DNA from 2 places in the Geoanaerobacter pelophilus genome. Region 1 is predicted to be linked to the other one. Evidence: riboswitches for the same ligand, from Rfam matches in the RefSeq annotation. Region 1 holds a riboswitch; the other holds the start of a gene.
What was found. Region 1 has a riboswitch for cobalamin ahead of thiC (phosphomethylpyrimidine synthase ThiC). Riboswitches for the same ligand answer to the same signal wherever they lie in the genome.
Positions count from the first base shown of each region.

Region 2: it holds a riboswitch for cobalamin, as region 1 does, so the genes downstream of both, cobU (bifunctional adenosylcobinamide kinase/adenosylcobinamide-phosphate guanylyltransferase) here and thiC (phosphomethylpyrimidine synthase ThiC) in region 1, are expected to answer to the same signal.

Region 1 covers NZ_JAHCVJ010000001.1:1,141,717-1,151,778, reverse strand. Annotated here, with positions in the region: gene KI809_RS05265 (ATP-binding protein) at 1-742, shown strand, start outside; gene KI809_RS05260 (substrate-binding periplasmic protein) at 847-1,515, shown strand; gene KI809_RS05255 (substrate-binding periplasmic protein) at 1,534-2,343, shown strand; cobalamin riboswitch at 2,549-2,739, shown strand; gene thiC (phosphomethylpyrimidine synthase ThiC) at 2,890-4,197, shown strand; gene KI809_RS05245 (putative manganese-dependent inorganic diphosphatase) at 4,246-5,919, shown strand; gene glgC (glucose-1-phosphate adenylyltransferase) at 5,927-7,168, opposite strand; gene selB (selenocysteine-specific translation elongation factor) at 7,323-9,239, opposite strand; gene KI809_RS05230 (hybrid sensor histidine kinase/response regulator) at 9,292-10,062, opposite strand, start outside.
Region 2 covers NZ_JAHCVJ010000002.1:183,075-193,136, forward strand. Annotated here, with positions in the region: gene KI809_RS06250 (energy-coupling factor ABC transporter ATP-binding protein) at 1-184, opposite strand, end outside; gene cbiQ (cobalt ECF transporter T component CbiQ) at 172-927, opposite strand; partial or broken gene KI809_RS06260 (cobalt transporter) at 927-1,136, opposite strand; gene KI809_RS06265 (energy-coupling factor ABC transporter permease) at 1,228-1,965, opposite strand; gene KI809_RS06270 (cobyrinic acid a,c-diamide synthase CobB) at 1,962-3,350, opposite strand; gene cobC (alpha-ribazole phosphatase) at 3,366-3,968, opposite strand; gene cobS (adenosylcobinamide-GDP ribazoletransferase) at 3,979-4,722, opposite strand; gene cobT (nicotinate-nucleotide--dimethylbenzimidazole phosphoribosyltransferase) at 4,843-5,901, opposite strand; gene cobU (bifunctional adenosylcobinamide kinase/adenosylcobinamide-phosphate guanylyltransferase) at 5,922-6,443, opposite strand; cobalamin riboswitch at 6,518-6,705, opposite strand; gene yihA (ribosome biogenesis GTP-binding protein YihA/YsxC) at 6,742-7,341, opposite strand; gene KI809_RS06300 (HDOD domain-containing protein) at 7,473-8,321, shown strand; gene KI809_RS06305 (hypothetical protein) at 8,325-8,555, opposite strand; gene KI809_RS06310 (tetratricopeptide repeat protein) at 8,671-9,879, shown strand; gene KI809_RS06315 (B12-binding domain-containing radical SAM protein) at 9,983-10,062, opposite strand, start outside.

The DNA.
Region 1 (10,062 bases):
CCTCAAGGCAGATGATGAGGCGGATGCGGATGCGTGCTGGCTCCTGTCGGTTACTGATACGGGGGTGGGGATGGAGCCCTCGGTCATGGAAAATATTTTTACCCCCTTCTTTACCACCAAACAAAAAGGAGTGGGGAGCGGTCTGGGGCTCTCCATGGCCTACTCGATAATAACGCAACACCATGGCGATCTTACGCTACATTCGGTTCCCGGCAAAGGGAGCTCTTTCCATATTAAACTGCCGATATTGTGCCAGCCGGATGACAACCGCCAGAGTGCAAAGGATACAAAAGACACAACTCTTCCCTCTGGTTCAGGAATGATCCTGGTTGTTGATGATGATGATGCTGTCCGGGAGAACGCTTCCCAGATTCTCACCCAGTGCGGGTACCGCGTGGTTCTGGCGGTCAATGGTGCCGAAGGAGTCCGCCTTGCAATAACGCATGGCGCAGAAATCAGGCTGATATTGCTCGACATGATTATGCCGGTAATGTCAGGCATAGATGCCCTGCCGAAGATCAGGGAGTCTGCGCCAACCGCCAAACTTTTGCTTACCTCTGGTTTCAAACAGGACCCCAGAGTTCTTTCCCTTCTGGCGAAGGGCGCAGTGGACGATTTCATACTTAAACCATATCCGCTGCAACAGCTGGCTTGGAGAATACAGGCACTTCTTGCATCCGATGAGCGCGTCAGTAAGATGGTTGCTGGCCAGGCAGCAACTTTTCGCGGAGAATCAATATGAACAAAGCATTGGTGCAATACTCCCGAATTATCCTGACATTACTGACACTCGGGGGGATCTGGCTCCTTTCTGCAACTGCGCCTGCTGCGGCTGCAACCTATCGAATGGTGACCCTTGAGTACCCCCCCTATGAATACTCCGAGGACGGAGTCATCAAGGGGGCTGCCGTCGAGATAGTGAGAGAGGCATTTAAACTTATGGGGCATGAAGTCATTATTGAAATCTTGCCTTTTGCACGATCCATTGAAATGCTCAAGAATGGTGACGCTGATGGAATATTTACCTTTTTCAGGACGCCTGAAAGGGAGAGTTTTGCGTTCTTCTCACAAGAAGCGGTTGTACAGCAGCGAATTTCACTATGGGTGAGGAAAGACTCAAAAATAACCTTTGACGGCAATCTGACAAGCCTCAAGGATTACCGGTTCGGGGTGGTAAGAAAAACCAGTTACGGAGAGAGATTTGACGGTGCAGTAAAAAAGGGGACGTTGAAAATTGCGGAGTCCTACACCATTGAAGAGGCCATAAAATTACTGGTGAACGGAAGGGTTGACATCTGGGTGAGCAATCATGACGGTGCAGTATTTGAACTAAAGAAAATCGGTCAATCCAAGGAAGTGAAAGAACTGTTGCCTTCGCTTCAGAATATACCGGCCTATGTCGGTTTTTCCAGGAAGCGAAATCTCGAAGGATTGAGAAACGACTTTGATGCTGCCCTGCGCACATTGAAGAAGAGCGGCAAATACGCTATTATATTAAAAGGTTACTCTCATTGATCAGAAGGAGGGATGCCAATGGGGTTCGTTCAGCGATTCATTGGGGCCTGCCAGTCACTATGGATTGACGGCAGTAAATTGTATGCAAGGTCTTTAGCATGCGCTTCCGGCTTACTGGGTCTGGTGTCTGCCTTGCCACAAACTGTTCTGGCTGAACCTCTGAAGATGGCCTTTCGTGACAAACCACCCTATTCTTACCTGGAAAACGGTGTACAGAAGGGCTTTCTGCTGGAACGAACCCAAAGAATTCTTTCACGCGCCAAAATTGAATCAAAATTCATAATACTTCCTCCCAAGCGGATCTTCCAGGATATCCAAAACAATGTGGAGCCGGTTTGTTCCTTTGGCTGGTACAAAATTCCGGAACGTGAGAAGTATGCCCGCTTTTCCATCCCCATGCATCAGGATCGACCGCATGTCATTCTTGCGAGCCCCAACTCTGCCCAGAAGTTGCTTCGCCACAAGACCCTGAAGAATGTGATGGCTGATTCAACTCTCCTGCTTGCAGTTGCCGACGGTGTTTCTTATGGCCCTGAGCTTGATACCATGATAGCTGCATTTCCGGGCAAGGTTGACAAGGCGTTACAGTCACCGTTGCAAGTCGCAAAAAAATTGGCGATCAACCGGGCTGATCTCATGTTTATTGACCAGGATGATTACGATTACTTGATGGAAACTAACGCTGAGTTCAAGAGCACTGGCACGGTGCGTATTACATACCCTGATCTGCCTGCTGGATTAAAACGTTATATACTCTGCAGTCAGAAAGTAGACGAGGGTGTTATGCGAAAGATTAACGCAGCAATTGCTGCAGAGGGAACACGTTGATTCATCAAAGGAAACGTCCGCAAGTTTCCAGAGTAGCACCACTCACGCGTTTGATGCCTTGCTGTCCCGCAACTGTAAACGGTGATGAAAACATCCTCAGGTAATGGACTTGTTAACACAACGTATGGGCATTCGAAATTGAAGCTCACGTTTCTCACATTCCTTTTGACTTTTCTCAGGGCACTCTGCTACAAACACTCCACAACTGCTTGCCAGACGGATTGGTGCCGTGCCCCACAAAGGCGCGGATAATAGGGAAGAGGGTGGAAATCCCTCGCTGTCCCGCAACTGTAACAGGTGATGAAAGCCGTTCTATGCCACTGGGTTAAACCTGGGAAGGCGCGGCGAGTAAGATGACCCTGGAGCCAGGAGACCTGCCAAACCGATGCTTCAATGGAACTTCCGTGGAAAGAGGGGCCGAAGCCCGGTATTTCCATCTGCGGCATTTCGAGCCCCTGTACTCCAGGGGCTTTTTCGTTTTCGAAAACTCTCCATTCGGCTTAATCCTGGCCTGCGGTTTAATTACAAGGCTGAAAGGAGATTGGAATGCTTACCCAGATTGAGGCAGCACGCAAGGGGATCGTTACCCCGCAGATGGCAAATGTCGCGAGTGATGAACAACTTTCACCTGAGTACATCAGGCAGATGGTGGCTGAAGGAAAGATCGTCATCCCCTGGAACCACACGCGCAAGCCGAAGCCGGTGGGGATCGGTAAGGGGCTGCGGACCAAGGTCAATGCCTCTATCGGCACCTCGTCGGATATTATCGACTATGAGGCAGAGGTCAGGAAGGCCAGGGCTGCCGCGGAATCCGGCGCCGATACTCTGATGGAACTCTCTGTCGGCGGCGATCTGGACCGGGTTCGCCAGGAGGTGATTGCCAGCGTTGACCTGCCGGTAGGGAACGTGCCGCTCTATCAGGCCTTTTGCGAGGCAGCGCGGAAATACGGCGATCCCAACCGGCTGGACGAAGAGCTGCTGTTTGACCTGATCGAAAGACAGTGCAGCGACGGCATGGCTTTCATGGCGGTGCATTGCGGCATCAATCTCTACACCATCGAGCGGCTCAGGAAACAGGGCTATCGGTATGGCGGGCTGGTCTCCAAGGGTGGCGTAAGCATGGTCGCCTGGATGCTGGCCAATGGCCGGGAAAACCCGCTGTACGAGAAGTTCGACCGGGTAGTGGCAATCCTCAAGAAATATGACACCGTATTGTCGCTCGGTAATGGGCTACGGGCCGGGGCGATCCACGATTCCAGCGATCGGGCGCAGATCCAGGAGCTGCTCATCAACTGCGAGCTGGCCGAAATCGGCCGGGAGATGGGGTGCCAGATGCTGGTGGAAGGTCCGGGGCATGTGCCGCTGGACGAGGTGGAGGGGAATATCCAGCTGCAGAAGCGGATGAGCGGCGGCGCGCCTTACTACATGCTGGGGCCGATCTCAACCGATGTCGCCCCCGGCTTCGACCATATCACCGCGGCCATCGGCGCAGCCCAGTCGAGCCGCTATGGGGCCGACCTGATCTGTTACATCACTCCGGCGGAACACCTGGCCCTGCCCAATGAAGACGATGTGCGCCAAGGGGTGAAGGCCGCAAAAATAGCGGCCTACATCGGCGACATGAACAAATACCCGGAAAAAGGGAGGATGCGGGATAAGGAGATGTCCAAGGCGCGGCGTAACCTGGACTGGGAGAAACAGTTCGAGCTGGCCCTCTACCCTGATGACGCCAGGGCCATTCGCGCCAGTCGGGTGCCTGATGATGAGGCCACCTGCACCATGTGCGGAGATTTTTGCGCCTCTCGCGGCGCAACAAAATTATTTGCGGATGACCTAAAGGGCGATAAGATTTAAAGGCTCTGCTCTGGTCCACAGCTGCTGCTGGTGACAGGAGCCTGGGCAATGACAGCAGTTGATGGGGGATTTAGCTTGGAAAAGACCATTTATGTCATCGGTCACCGCAATCCTGACACCGATTCGGTGGCCTCGGCCATTGCCTATGCCGAACTGAAAAAGAGGCTTGGTGCGCCGCAGGTCATTGCGGCCATGGCCGGAGAGCCGAATCCCCAGACCCGTTACATTCTCGACCGGCTCGGGATCTCTGAGCCGCTCTTGCTGGCGGATGTCCACCCCAAGGTGCGGGATGTGGTCAACCGGCGGCCGGTCACTCTCAGCAAGGATGCAACGGCCTATGATGCGCTGGAGCGGTTTCATGCCAGTGGTGTCCGGGTCATGCCGGTCCTGGACGAAGCAGGGAATCCTAGCGGTTCGCTGTCACTGCTGCGTCTTTCCGAGACCTATCTGCTGCCGTGTCCAGAGCTGCAGCGTGAGATCAGAACCAGCGTTGCGGCTTTGGCCCGGACCCTTGCGGCCGATTGCATCGTGTTACCCGGGGATGAGACGGTTGAAAAATTTCATCTCTTCATCGGCGCCATGCGGGAAGAGTCTTTTTCCGGGCGCATTGCCGATTATGAGCCATCCTCATTGCTGATCATGACCGGCAACCGGCGGACAATCCAGCAGGCAGCCATTGAGAGAGGGGTCGGCCTCCTGGTCGTGACCGGCGGCCATCCTCCTGATCAGGATATCACAGCCATGGCAGAGGCAAACGGAGTCAGGATCCTGCTGACCCACCACGATACTGCAACTGCGGCCTGGCTCGCCCGGCTTTCGACGCCGGTATCCCAGGTTGCCGATCACGCCTTCACCACTATCGGCATCGGCGAGCCGCTGTCCCAGCTGCGTCAAAAGCTGCTACAGACCGGCGATGCCGCCCTGTTCGTGACCGAGGAGGATGGCTCTCTTGCCGGGGTGGCGACCAAATCGTCGTTGCTGGCAGAGATCCCCTACGGCCTGATCCTGGTGGATCACAATGAAACGGGGCAGGCGGTTCCTGGGGCCGACGCGGTGGAGGTGCTGGAGGTGATTGACCACCACAAGCTCGGCAACAGCCCGACAATTGCCCCCATTACCTTCATTACCTCTCCGGTCGGCAGCACCTGCACCCTGGTTGCTGCACGCTATCGAGAAGCGGGCCTTGCCCCAGAACAGCGGATTGCTGCGCTGCTCCTCGCCGGAATCCTCTCGGACACGGTTATTCTCAAATCCCCGACCACAACGGACGTTGATCGCTCTACCGCACAATGGCTGGCTACGATTGCCGCTATGGATGCTGAAGATTTCGGCAAAGAGATCTTTGCCGCCTGCAGCTCGCTGAAGCATTACGGATCGCCGCTCAAGGTGGTCGAGGCGGATTTCAAGCATTTTACCCAGGGAGAAAAGACCATTGGCGTCGGCCAGGTGGAGGTCGTTGGTTTCGACGAGTTTGACGGGGTCAAGGGGGAGCTGCTGGCTTGCCTGGCCCAGATAAAACAGCGGGGCAATCTCTTTATTGCCGGGCTGATGGTCACTGACATCGTTTCGGGAACGACCCTGTTCCTGGTGGAGGGGCATACACGGATCGCCCATGTCATGGGTTATCCCCAGCTGGAACCCCATCTTTATGAGATGAAGGGGGTCATGTCCCGAAAGAAGCAGTTGCTGCCGCATCTTTTGAAGATTCTGGAAAAACTGTAACCGTCCTCTATTTGTCTTTTCTCGGCACCACCACAATCCCGGACTCGGTGATTGTGTACCCCATGGCCAGGTCTGCCTCACGGTCATAGCCGATGGTCGAGTTGTCCGGGATCACGACATTCTTGTCGATGATCGCCCTTTTGATCTTGGTGTGACGGCCTACCGTAACATTCTCGAAAAGGATGGAATCCTCGACCAGGCTGTAGCTGTTGACCTTGCACAGCGGTCCCATGATGGAGCGCCTGACGATGCTGCCGCTGGTGATGCAACCGGCGCAGACATAGGAGTCGATATTGACCCCGCGGCGGTCGTCATCGTCGAATACGGTCTTGGCCGGCGGCAGGTTCCCCTGGTTGGTCAGGATCGGCCATTTGTAGTTGTACAGGTTTAGCTGCGGCGAGACATGGATCAGGTCCATGTTGGCCTCGTAGTAGGAATCCAGGGTGCCGACGTCTTTCCAGTACCCCCGTTCTTCGGTCCTCATCCCCGGGATCACATTGTCGTTGAAGTTGTAGGCAAAGATCCGGTCGCCACTTTCCAGCATCATCGGGATCACATGCTTGCCGAAATCGAGATCCTCGTGCATCTTCTTCCCTTCCTGCAGCACCTCGATCAGCTTCTTGGTGGAAAAGATGTAGTTCCCCATTGAGGCGAAACAGGTCTCCCTGCCGGGGATGGTCTCCGGATTCTCCGGTTTCTCGGTAAAACCGGTTACTTTGGAGTCGTCATCCACGGAAAAGACTCCGAAGCGGCTGGCCTCGCTCTTCGGCACTTCCAGCGCGGCAATGGTGATATCGGCCCGGTTCATCCGGTGGTAGTTGATCATCTGGGTGATATCCATCTTGTAGATATGGTCGCCGCCAAAGATCGCCACGTAGTCGGCGTCAGAGGTCTCGACGAAGCGGAGGTACTGCAGGATTGCGTCGGCAGTCCCCTTGAACCACTCCTCCCGCTCGCTCTTGGTCTCCGGAGAGATGGCGACAAAGAACTCCCCGAGCCCGGTCCATTTACCCCATGATTCGCGGATATGCTTGTTGAGCGAGAACGCCCGGTACTGGGTCAGGATATAGACCTTCTTGATCCCCGAATTGAACAGGTTGGAGAGCACAAAATCAATGATCTTGTATTTGCCGCCAAAGGCAACGCTCGGCTTGGCCCGACGCAGGGTCAACGGGCTGAGCCGTTCCCCTTTCCCTCCGGCCAGCACCATGGCGATGGTGTTTCTCCCCACATTGTCCAGTGCATACATAAAAGTCTCCCTCCCGAGAGAATATAGATTCTTGCGGCACAGCCTGCCGGTTAAAACGGTTCACTACAGGTTGAATGATTTAAAACGCCAAGGAATAAGCTCATGAAGAGTGTAGTCAAGATTTCTGATAATGCAATATCGGGGCAACGATTCTTTAACCGGTTTTTTTTCTCGGCAGGCGCTTGTCTCCGGCTCTGATGGTGAGTTTCTGCTCGTCAAAGTACTCCAGCAGGGGGATCATGTATTTACGGGACAGCCCGGTCATGTCCCGGAAATCGGCAGGGGTCATTTCACCCTTCTGCTCCAGAAGCGTGACTACTTTGTCCCGGATGGCGGCCAGCGGAGCCGGCGCATAGAAGAGGTCGCTCTTTACCTTGACTGCCTTAGCGTCACGCGCCAGTTGATTGAGGCATTCCAGCAGGGATTTTTCCGGCAGGCTAAAGGTGCTGCAGAGCTCCTTGATCGACGGCGGTTCTGAGCCATGGCTTGCAAGGTGTGCGGCGATTTTGTCATGGATGCCATGCTTGCCTGGATCGGCGGCCGCAGGACTGGCAACCGGCTTGACCAGGTCGCGTTCTGCCGTCAGCATCCCGGCCTTTTCCAGCGCGGCAATGCAGGGCGAGAAGAAGCGGGGGTCACTCCGCGCCGGGATGCGCGACTTCAGTTCCTCTTTGCTCATCCCCCCCCGGAGCGGGTTTTTGGCAGTGAATGCGGCGACCTCGTCGCTCAGCAGTTGGCACAGGGAAGCGAATCCAGCCCGGCTAAGGTAGATTTTCGGCTCCCTGACAACCTGGATAATCCCGCCTGATGTCAGAATGGGGGCAAGTGCCGATTCCAGGCGCTTTGGCGGGTAACCGGTGCGGAGTGCAAGCTCTGCAAAAGAGATCCCGGTGAGCAGGCTGCTCTCTATCATGCCGGCAACGGATTCCGTTTCCTGCCCTGCGGCAACCGTTGCCAGCAGTTGCAAGGCTTCGCCGGTTCTGCGGCGCCTCGGCGGCGGGAACGGATCCAGCACAGTGCCGCCGCCTACTGTGGTAGCCGGGGAAGACGAACGCAACACAAACGAATCGCCGCTCATCAGCAGCACCGGCCGGGACAGCCGGAGCTGGGCATAATCGGCTTCGCCGGGATTGAGCAGGTCGCGGTTGAACAGGATCACTGTTGCCGAGATTTCATAGGTGGCGGAATGGAAGCGGAGCTGCGCCCGGTGCTTCAGCTTGCCCGGCGCAGATCTGAGGTATTCCAGCCGGACATCAACCAGCCCGGTGGTGCGGAACGCGCCGCGCGGCACCACCACATCGCCGCGCCTGATCTCATCATGGTCAACCCCTTGGAGATTGATGGCCAGCCGCTCGCCCGCCGCACCCTGGTCGCATTTGACCCCATGGACCTGGAGCCCGCGAACCCTGGCCGGCAGCTCCCGAGGGAGAAGCTCAACATCGTCGTTGACCGCAACCTTGCCGGAGAGCAGGGTGCCGGTAACCACCGTGCCGAAACCGGGGACCGTGATCACCCGGTCAACCGGGAGACGGTACGGCCCGTCCGTCCTTTTCTGGTCAGTGACGTTGGCAAGCTTGCCGAGTTCGGCAAGCAGTTCATGCAGGCCGGTGCCGGTGCGGGCTGACACCGGAAGTATCGGCGCTGCTTCGAGAAAGCTCCCGGCAAGGAATTCCCGCACTTCTTCCGTTGCCAGGGAGAGCAGGTCAGCATCTACGAGATCGCACTTGGTCAGCGCCACCAGCCCGTTCTTGACCCCGAGCAGCTGGCAGATCTCCAGGTGTTCCCGGGTCTGCGGCATGACTCCTTCATCGGCTGCGATAACCAGCATCACCAGGTCAATGCCACCGACACCGGCGACCATGGTGCGGACGAACCGTTCGTGGCCAGGGACATCGATAATGCCCAGATGGTAGCCTCCGGGGATATCAAGGTCGGCAAAACCGAGCTCAATGGTGATCCCCCGTGCCTTTTCTTCCGGCAGGCGGTCGGTGTCGATGCCGGTCAGCGCCTTCACCAGGGAGGTCTTGCCGTGGTCTATATGTCCGGCTGTGCCGAGAATGAGATGTTTCATGGGATAATCAGGATACCTGAAGAAATGACGCTACTATGCCATAAGTCTATAGTTAAAGCTCCTGTTCTTTTTTGAATGGCACCGTAACGGTAAACTCGGAACCCTTGCCCAGGTGAGTTGCAAAGGTCAGGTTTCCTCCAAGTAGCTCGACAAGCTTTTGAGCCAGTGGCAGGCCGATGCCAACCCCGTCGTAGAGCCGCGTCAACGAACAGTCTCCCTGGCGGAACTCGTCGAAGATGGCAGGGAGTTTGTCATCGGGGATGCCGATGCCGGTATCCTGCACCGCAATACTGATTGCAAAGCAGTTGTCCCCTTTATCCGCACCTTGCGCCGTTACCGTAATACCTCCGAAATTGGTAAATTTGACGGCGTTATCCACAATTATTTCCAGGATCTGCCCAAAACTCAGGTCATCACCATAGAGAATATCCGGGAGCCGATCCGCATATTCAACCATGAAAGCCAGTCTTTTTTGCGTTGCCTTTCCTTCAAAGGGATGAACAATGGTCGATATGGTTTCTCTGGGGGAAAAGCTGCGGCAGATCGAGCCATGGGTATTACTCTTTACCGCCACATATGCCAGGATATTGTCCACTACCGAGTTCAACCGCCGGGCAGAGAGTTCGGCCGCGTCGAGCAGTTCGGCCTGTTCCTGGTCGTGCCGGTAATCCTTCAGCAATGAAATGCAGCCGATGATGCCGTTAAGGGGAGTGCGCAATTCATGGCTGATGGCCGACATGAATGCTGATTTGGCAACGGATGCCGAATGGGCGGCGTTGCGGGCGACCTCGAGTTCATACAAGGCATTGCGCAGTTCTGCAGT
Region 2 (10,062 bases), on a different contig from region 1:
CGCGGTAATCGCGGATCAATCCATCCAGCAGCTTCAGCAGCGTGGTCTTGCCGGAACCATTGGCCCCGAGCAGAGCCAGAAAATCGCCGGCAGCGACCGTCAACCTGATATCCGCCAGCGCCAGTGTGCCGTCCGGGTAGGCAAAACGATCAAGCTTCACCGAGAGCCGGGCTAGATCTGCCATAGCACCCCCATTGCCAGCACCACCAACAGCGCGCTGGCAACTTCGCCAAGGCGAAACGGTTTGTGCTTGAGCATCGGCAGGCTGCCATCGTAACCGCGCTGGACCATAGCCGTGGTCATGGTCTGACTGGTATCGAACGCCTTGATCACCAGTGCCCCGGCCAGAGTGCCAAAAGAACGGAAGCTGCGACGGTAACCGACATAGCCCAGCCGGTTGCGCTGGGCAGCATAGACCACCTGGGCATCGTCGGCCAGTACGAACAGGTAGCGCCAGGCAAACATGGTCACCTCGATCAACCCCTGCGGCACCTTTAACCAGGCCAGTGCGGCCAATATCTCGGTAAACGGTGTGGCAAAGCCAACGGTTGCCACCACTGCTACGGCACCCATGATCCGGCCGGCAATGCGACACCCCTCCAGCAGCCCGTCCTGGTGGCAGGTAACGGCAAAGCCACCGATACTGTAACTCCAGAGCAGATCATGGCCGCTAAACAGAGCCTTCAGAACCAGCACCACCAGGGCGATGACCAGCGGCTCGCTAAAGCGGAGCAACAGCAACCGGAGCCGCACCCCCAGGGTGAAGCAGGTACCGACACCGGCCACGGCGGTCAACAGCGGGAACCAGATCCCCCGGTGACTGACCACCATCACCAGCAGTGCTAGACTGGCCAGCAGCTTCAGGCGGCTGTCGACGCGGGCGAGAAAATGACTGCTCCCGGTTATGTCACCGCTGGCAAAGCGCATTATTCCTTCGTGTCTCCTGTCCTGGCAGAATCTTTTTTCGTAAGTGCCCGCCAGCAGTAACCGGCAATAAAGCCACCCACTGCTCCGCCAACAAGAAAGACAAACAGCAGCAGGTCCCCTCGGTCGGTATTGATCAGTGGTGACCTGGCCTCCCGGCCATGCTCCTTGGCGATCTTCTCCACCACCGCCTCGTCAACCCCGGTCCATGGCCGAGGCGCCAGAGAGAAGAAGTAAAAGACAAACAGCAGCGAGGGCAGGATGACAATATGCATCAGGATGATGCGGAATTTTCGTTTTCGGTCAGGCATGTGATGCAACCTCCTCTACTTTCAGCACCTTCATTTTCACCAGCAGGTCGGGCCGCTTCTTGTGCAGCAGCAGCACCATGCCGGCGGTCATCGCCCCTTCAAGGATCCCCAGCGGCAGCTGGGTAGGCACAAAGGCAAGGGCAATCTTGCTAAACAGGGGGAAGAGCGGGTCGCTCCCCCGAATTCCCGTAGCAAGTTCCAGCGATGTGGTCAGGTAGGTGGCCCAGTCAGTGAGCAGCCCGGCACAGAATCCTGCCAGACCGAGTCCGGCCCCCATGGAACGGAGCCCCCGGAAGGCGCCGTAGCCGACGAAAGAGCCAACCACCCCCATGGAGACGATATCCGCGCCGAGCGTGGAAAGGCCGCCGTGGGCCATGACCAGCGCCTGGATCAACAGCGCCACGGTCGAAATCAGCACACTGACCAACGGGCCGAGCAGCACCGCGGAGATGGCAGTGCCGCAGGGGTGCGAGCAGGTACCGGCAGTCGGTACCGGAATCGGCATACAGGAGATGATGAACACCACCGCCGCCAGGAGCCCCACCAGCGGCTTCAGCGACAGATCATCGCGGGAAAGGCTGTTCAGCCGCCTGAGCCCCAGTACCACAAACGGCGCGGCAACCACGAACCAGCCAGCGGCCCAGCCAAGCGGCAGGATTCCCTCGCTGATGTGCATGGCGTGAGCCGGAGCAGCATAGAGCACGAACAACAGCACAAAAAGTCTGATCATTGCTGCAATGCTCCGAATTCCCGGCAGCTGGCCACAAAGTTTACCGCCATTTCCGGACAGCTGCCGAAATGGAGGTGGATATAGGAGGCCAGGCAGTTGCCGATCCGGTATCCCTCGGCGCCAAGATCGGTCTTCCCCTTGCGCACCGCGTAGATCCGCTCAATCTCCTGCGGCATGGCCGAGATCTCCGAATAGTGGAATTCGTGCCCCCTGGCCACCACCCCCTGGCCACCAAGAATGCTGTTACCGCAAAGCTCCACCTCGCGGTAACCGAGCGCCTTTCGTCTGGGGAGCATCCGGGTGACAACCGGGAAGATCCCGACGAAACTATGGGCAACCGTTTCCTGCTCCGGGGAATCGGCAACCCCGGCGGTGAGATAGATGAAACCGCCGCATTCGGCATAAACCGGCATGCCGTCGTTGATGGCACCGGCTATTGAGCTTTTCACCGCTTCATTACCCGCTAATTTTTCGGCGTAAAGTTCGGGATAACCGCCAGGGAGGTAGACCCCGGTGACCCCAGCCGGAAGGCCGGTGTCGCGAAGCGGCGAAAACGGGATCAACTCGGCGCCCGCTTCGCTCAGGAGCCGGAGGTTCTCTTCATAGACAAAGCAGAAAGCCTCGTCCCGAGCAACAGCGATCTTTACTGCCGGAGCAGATTCTTCGGCCGACACCGATGGGACTGGCGGGTCATCAGGCCTCCCCTCGGCAATTGCCCAGAGAGCGGCCATATCGACATGCTCGCGAATCGTTGCTGCCAGATAATCCAGATAGGTAGGGGAGAGCGGATTGTCTTCCGCCGTGACCAGTCCCAGATGGCGGGAGGGGATGGCAAGGCGGCTGTCGGCCGGGATGCAGCCGAGAATCGCCGGTGGCGAGTCGAGCGAGGCCACGGCCTCGGCCAGAATATCAGCATGACTGTCGCTGGAGACCTGGTTGAAAATAATCCCGGCAATGGTGATATCAGGATCAAACTCGGTGAACCCTTTGAGCAGTGCGGCCACGCTTCGGGCCTGGCCGCGGGCATCTACCACCAGGATGACCGGCGCATTGAGCAGCTCGGCCACCTGGGCGGTGCTCCCTACCGCCGAAACCCCGCCGAAGCCGTCGAACAGACCCATGACCCCTTCGATAACGGCGATATTGGCACCCTTGGTGTACCGGAAAAAACTCTCCCTGACACCCTCACTGCCGCAGATCCAGCCATCAAGGTTGATCGATGGCCGGCGGGTGACCATCCGGTGGTAACCGGGATCGATAAAATCAGGCCCTACCTTGAACGGCGCAACGATAAGCTCGTTTCGTCTCAGTACCTCCATGATACCCAGGGTAATGGTGGTCTTTCCTGATCCGCTGTGGGGGGCGGCAATGACAAATGCCTTCATACGGTCTCCCTTCCATCACCCGTTTAACAGTTTTACCACCCTGTTGCCGTCTTCGTAGCAATCGATGATGTTGACGCAGCTGTAGTTCTGCTCGATATTGAACAGGCTGGACAGCGGTGCGCCGATGGCATTGAGCAACACCACCCGGTTTGCCCCGCCATGGGCCACCACCAGGACATTTTCCCCGCGATGATTTGCCGTTATCCGGTCAATAGCAGGCATGATCCGGCCTTCCAGGTCCAGCAGGTTTTCGCCGCCGGGAACCCGGTAATTGACGATATCTGCCAAGCGGCTCTGCCACTCGTGCGGCCACCGCTCCTGGATCTCGGCCCAAGTCATCCCTTCCCAGATACCGATGTTCAGCTCGCGCAGTGCCGGGTCCAAGACAGGCTCAATGCCGAGATGTTCACCAATGATCCCTGCCCCGATCCGGCAGCGCTGCAGATCACTGCTGTAACAGGCCGTTATCCGGGCATCTGTGAGCCGCGGCTTCAATGCATGGTACTGCGCCACCCCGTGCTCACTCAGAGAGACGTCGACATGGCCATTATACCGTGGCGCACCAGCCCCCTCGACTTCGCCGTGCCGGATGAGATAAATGCGTGTTTTTGCCGTCATAACAGTCCTTTTATATTCTACCGCAAAAAACAGGGATCAGAATCAGCGCGGTAATTTCGTTCAGTTCGCTGACAAAGCCGATGATATCGCCGGTAACCCCGTCAAGCCGTTGCTCAAAGTATCTTCGGCAGCCAAAGGTACAGAGTGACAGTACCAGGAGCAGAGCCAGCCATGATGGCCCCAGCAGCGCGCATCCTGCCACCCCGGTCAACAGCAGGGCTGCCATGAGCTGCAACGGGCCGACCCCGTTGACAAAGGCTGCGCCGAGCCCTTCGGTCCGGGCAGTCCGGGCGCCGACGGCAGTAACAACCTGGGCACAGCGGGCCGCCATGGGGAAAAGCAGCAGGGTCTGCCATTTGAGTGCGGGGCTCAACGCATGAATCGCCTGGTATTTCAGACCGATACCCAGGATAAGACCCACGACTCCCACCGCTCCGACCCGCGAGTCCTTCATCACGGCCAGGAATCGCTCCTTCGGCCCCCTGGCGGCAAACCCGTCACAGACATCGGCCAGGCCATCGAGATGCAACGCCCCGGTAATCAGGGACAACAGCGTCACCAGCAGCAGGTCGCCCACCTCAGCTGCCACTCGTCCGGCAAACAAGAAATCGACACCGGCCAGCATCCCGCCCAAGGCAAGCCCGACCAGCGGGAACAGGGCCATGGAACGCCCGAGATCGCGCTCTTCGCACCGCACCTGGAACGGCAGCGGAACAATGGTCAGAAACTGGAAGGCAATGACGAATAGTCTCATGTTAATTTTGGCCCAGCCTCACAATTCAAGAGTTGAGATGATCCCAAGGCGCCGAGAAAGAAGCTCCGCGTCCATTGCAGTACGATGAGGATTCTGATGACGAGGCGACACCGGTAGCGCTCAAGTATTGGATTGGGTCACGCCGGCCTCTTCAAAGCTGGCCATTTCTTTAAGTATCTTTACGCCCGCCTCGATCAGCCCCATAGCCAGGGCTGCGCCGGTCCCTTCGCCGAGCCGCATCTTCAGATCGAGGATCGGCTCCAGCTTCATCCGTTCCAGCATGACCCGGTGGCCGATTTCGACCGAATGATGAGCAGCAAAGAGGTATTGCCCGACATCCGGGTTCAATTCGCAGGCGATCAACGCTCCGGCTGTCGAGATAAAGCCGTCTACCACCACCGGCAGACGACAGGCAGCGCCGCCGAGTACCAGCCCGGCAATGCCGGCAATCTCCAGACCGCCAACCTTGGCCAGTACATCCAATGGGTCGGCAACATCGGGAGCGTTCACTTTCAGTCCGCGCTCAATAGCCGACACTTTCCGGTCGAGGGCTGCATCGTCAATGCCGGTGCCGCGGTGAGTCAGCTCGCGGGGCGAAATCCCGGAAAATGCCGCTATTATGGCCGATGACGGTGTGGTGTTGCCGATACCCATCTCGCCGGTGGCAATCATGGCTGCCCCTTCTTCTTTGGCCGAGCGCGCCAGCTCGATGCCAACCTCAATGGCAGCTATGGCCTCAGCCCTGGTCATTGCCGGGCCGATACTGAGGTTTTTCGTGCCAGGGGCAATTTTTCTGATGATCAGCCCCGGCTGCGGGGCAAAATCGTAATCGACGCCGATGTCGACAACACGAACCTCGGCCCCGGCGTGACGGGCCAGGACATTAACACCCGCACCGCCCCGCAGGAAATTCAGCACCATCTGCGGCGTTACCTCCTTCGGGAAGGCCGAAACACCCTCCTCGACAACGCCATGGTCGCCAGCAAAGGTAAAGATGATCTTTTTCCCAGTCTCCGGCGCCAGACTGCCGGTTATGGCAACAACTCGACGGGCAAAATCTTCGAGACGGCCGAGAGAGCCGAGAGGCTTGGTTTTATTGTCCAGCTTTGCCTGGGCGGCATCCAGCAACTCGTCATCAAGCGGCTTGATCTCCGCGAGTGTTTTGGTCAGCAGGTCCATAGATATCTTTATCTCCTTTTTCAACCTTTGAGTTTCAGAGGGATTCCGGCGATCGCAACGTACACTTCATCGGCAGCTGCAGCGATCAGCTGGTTGGCCTCGCCGGCCAGGTCCCGAAACGATCGGGCCAGGGCGTTTTCCGGCACGATCCCCATGCCGACCTCGCTGGAAACAAGCACCAGGGGGGATTTGAGCGAAGCAAAGGCCGAGGTGAGGCGTGTCACTTCGGCAAGCGCCGGCTCCGGGCTGTGGTGTTGCAATAACAGGTTGGTCAGCCAGAGCGTGAGGCAATCGACCAGCATTGCCTGAAAATAACCGTCATGCCCGGTAATGACCCCGCACAGGTCAAGCGGCTCTTCTAGAGTCTGCCACTCCGGGCCGCGCCGCTGTTGATGCCGGGCGATCCGCGCCGCCATCTCGGCATCACCGGCTGCGGCCGTGGCGATGTAACCAAGCGGAGTGCCGAAGCCCTCGGTCAGCTGCTCAGCCAGTCGGCTCTTGCCACTGCGGCTACCGCCTGTTACCAATATTACTTTTGCCATAAAATAAAACCCCGCCTCCTGAAATGGAGACGGGGTCATGATTAAATCGGCGCCGGTCCCTCTCCCACGAAGGTTCCTGAATTGCCAATCGGGCAGGTCTCCTGACTCTCGGATCATCCTACTGGCCGCGCCTTCCCAAGAAATCCCAGTGGCACACAGCGGCTTTCGTCACCGATTACAGTTGCGGGGCAGCGAGGGATTTTCACCCTCTTCCCTATTATCGCCTGCGGAAAACAGGCGCACCTGATTGGTATGATATTTAATTTTCAGTCTTTTCTAGCAGACCGCCCAATGAAAGTCAAACTGATTGTGGGGTGTTGACCAGCGGTTCGAGCGCACCCCAGATCCCGTCGATCCCTTCCCGGGAAAGCGCTGAGAAGAACAGAAATTCGGACTCCTGGACTTGCATGGTCTTGGATATTATCTGGGCCTGGCGTTTCCGCTCGTTCTTGGAGACCTTGTCGCACTTGGTGATTACCATTATCGGCGGAATGTCGTGGGCACGGAGCAGGTCGAGCATCTGGATATCCTCCTGGCTCGGCACCCGGCGCACGTCCAGGATCAGCACCACCCCGCGCAGAGTCTCGCGCTTCGAGAGGTACGCCGTCATCATCGGCCCCCACTGCTTCTTGACATCCAGCGGCACCTTTGCAAAGCCGTAACCGGGGAGGTCAACCAGCATGAAGGAATCGCTGTTTACCGAAAAAAAATTTATCAACTGGGTCCGGCCCGGAGTGTTGCTGGTCCTTACCAGGTTCTTGCGATTGACCAGCAGGTTGATCAGCGATGACTTGCCGACGTTGGATCGGCCCACAAAGGCAACCTCCGGCAACTCCGCCGGCGGATACTGGTCGGGCTTTACCGCACTCTTGATGAACTCAACATTTTTGATATGCACGTTTATCCTCTTCCAGTGCCTGGCTAATGCGGAGATTAAATAAACCCAAAGAGTTGCCGATTTAAATTAAACGGGTATAAATTATATGCGTGGTACAGGCCATCTATTTAGCGAAACGGAGCATGTTTATCATGAACAAGGAACTGGAACAGGCAATAATGGCTGCCGGCGACCTGCCAACTATACCTGTAGTTGCCATGAAAGTCATGCAACTTCTGGAGAGCGAAAACGCGACTGCGGATGAACTTGCCAAAATTGTCGCTTCAGACCCGGCAGTGGCGGCACGAGTTCTGAAAATATCCAATTCCTCATTTTACGGCTGTCAACGTCAGATCCAGAGCCTTTCCATGGCCATTGTCATCCTCGGCTTTACCACTCTGAAAAGCCTGGTTGTTGCAGCATCGGTAAAGCAGGTGTACAAGCCGTTCGGACTGACAGAACAGATGCTCTGGGAGCATTCCTTCGGCGCCGGCCTTGCGGCACGCATTATTGCCTCAAAAACCAGGCTGGCCAACGAAGAAGAGGCGTTCCTTGCCGGCCTGTTCCACGATATCGGTAAAACCATCATGAACTCTCTGGACCGGGACAAGTTCCAACTGGTCATGCAGAAGTGCTACAATGACGGCATCCCGTTCGATGCGGCAGAAAAGAGCATCTATCCGTTCTCTCATGACGAGGTAGGAGCCTATGTCATCAAGAAATGGAACTTTCCTGATGCGCTCTTTACTACCATAATGCAACACCACAAGCTGGAGTTCACGCCGGCCGATGATGATTATCTGATCAAACTGACAGCGGTCGTCAATCTCGCGGATCAGTTCTGTAGGAAGCTAGGCATCGGCACCAGAGACCCGGAGGAAACGCTGCTACCAGCGCAAAGCAAGGCAGCAGAACTTGCCAACCTCTCAGAAGTGCAGATTGCCGAGTTGCTTGATACTTTCAGCGAAGCTTATGAAAAGGATCGGCAGGCCTTTGCCTAGAAGCTAATCGTCGTGTTTGAGGAGCTTGGGGCCATCGCCGCCGTTCTCGTCCCCTGCCAGCAAATCCTCAATGTCGGCAAGCCGTCGCGCCCGGGAAGAGATATCCACACTGTCCTTGCCCGGTTTTTTCGGCAGCTGCCTGACAGCCCGCCGCTCCTGCCCGGTCCGGCCGCGCTCCCCGCTTACAGGCCTGATACCCAGAATGCCACTTATCGGATCATCTCTTTCAGGCATACTCTCCTCCAGTAAAGAACAACATCCTTTTTCAAAACAATAGCAGCTTTTCCCAATGCATCTCTGAAAAAAACTGCTATAATTATATAGCAAAAAATGGGATCGAGGAAAAGCGATGGCAACTACTTCTGACAATGGGACTTCACTCTTTTTGGCCATTCTGCCGACTGCTGAAACTCAGCAGGCACAAAGGGCTTCTCTTGCCAACAATCAGCTCATAGCCGGCGTTCGCATGCTCCAGAAAAGCCGTCCGGACGAAGCCATCAAATTTTTCAAGAAAGCGGTGGCACTGGACTCCTCAAACGTGGATGCTTACACCTACTTGGGCAACACCTATCTCTCACAAAAGAAGAACAAGGAAGCCATTGACACCTACAAGAAACTCGTAGCGATGAAGCCATTCGACAAGGACGCGGCAGTAAATCTAGGCAACGCTTATGCCCAAGACAAAAAGTACGCAGACGCTGAGAAATCTTACAAGAAAGCGGTCTCGATCAGCCCTAATGATAAGCTGGCTCATTACAGTCTGGGGCAGACATATTTATTGCAAAATAAGCTGAAAGACGCGGAAACCGAATTCCTTAAGGTAAGCCGGATAGCCCCGCGCGACGCCAACGGCTTCTATGCACTGGGCCAGACCTATAATAAAATGGGGAAATTCGATGCAGCAATAACAAACCTTAAGCAGGCACTCAGCCTGAAACACGAAAATTTTACTTTGGCCGAAACTGAATTGGGATATGCCTATGCAGGCAAAGGGGATGACTATAACCTGGAACGGCAGATTACCAAGCTAAAAAAAATTGATTCTACTGCGGCCCTCGAACTTCAGGCTGCCACTCTGAAACCCAAATTTACTAATGTCAGCGCCGGCTCTTATGACCCCTTTCTACCAACATTGGGGCCAAACACTACACTTGAGATGTTGACCGCGACCGATCCCAAGCACACCCTGTCCCAAGCCAATGCGTCAAAAACCTTTACCATGGACTTTCAGTTCAACAGTGATATGGATCCAGTTTCTGTGCAAAGCCTTGCGAACTGGCAGATCAGAAAAGCAAACGGCGGAGCAGCCGGATACTACAATTACGGCTATACCCCGAACCCGCAAAAAGAAGCCAATCTGCCGATAATAAAGAGTGTTGCCTACAACGTAACAAGCCGGCTGGCCACCGTAACATTTTCCCTGAAACAAAATGCCGACGTGAGCGCGGTTATCGATCCGTCGCACCTTGTTTTCAAGTTCTCAGGCAAAAATATTGACGGCAAGGCAATGGATAGCACTGGAGATGAGTTTGACGGATTTGCCGGGAAACCGTTCTGAATAAAATACCCCGCAGCTAGCTGCGGGGTATTTTCTCAGTAATTTGATTCTCTCATCGAAGCAAGCTTCGGGGAATAGTAGCGAAGGAGTAACAACACCCTATTCAGGAAACGGCATCCTTATTAGTGCTCCTATAATAAGTACTTTTAATCAACTCTTCATCTTTAAGCCCCAGATTCAGAC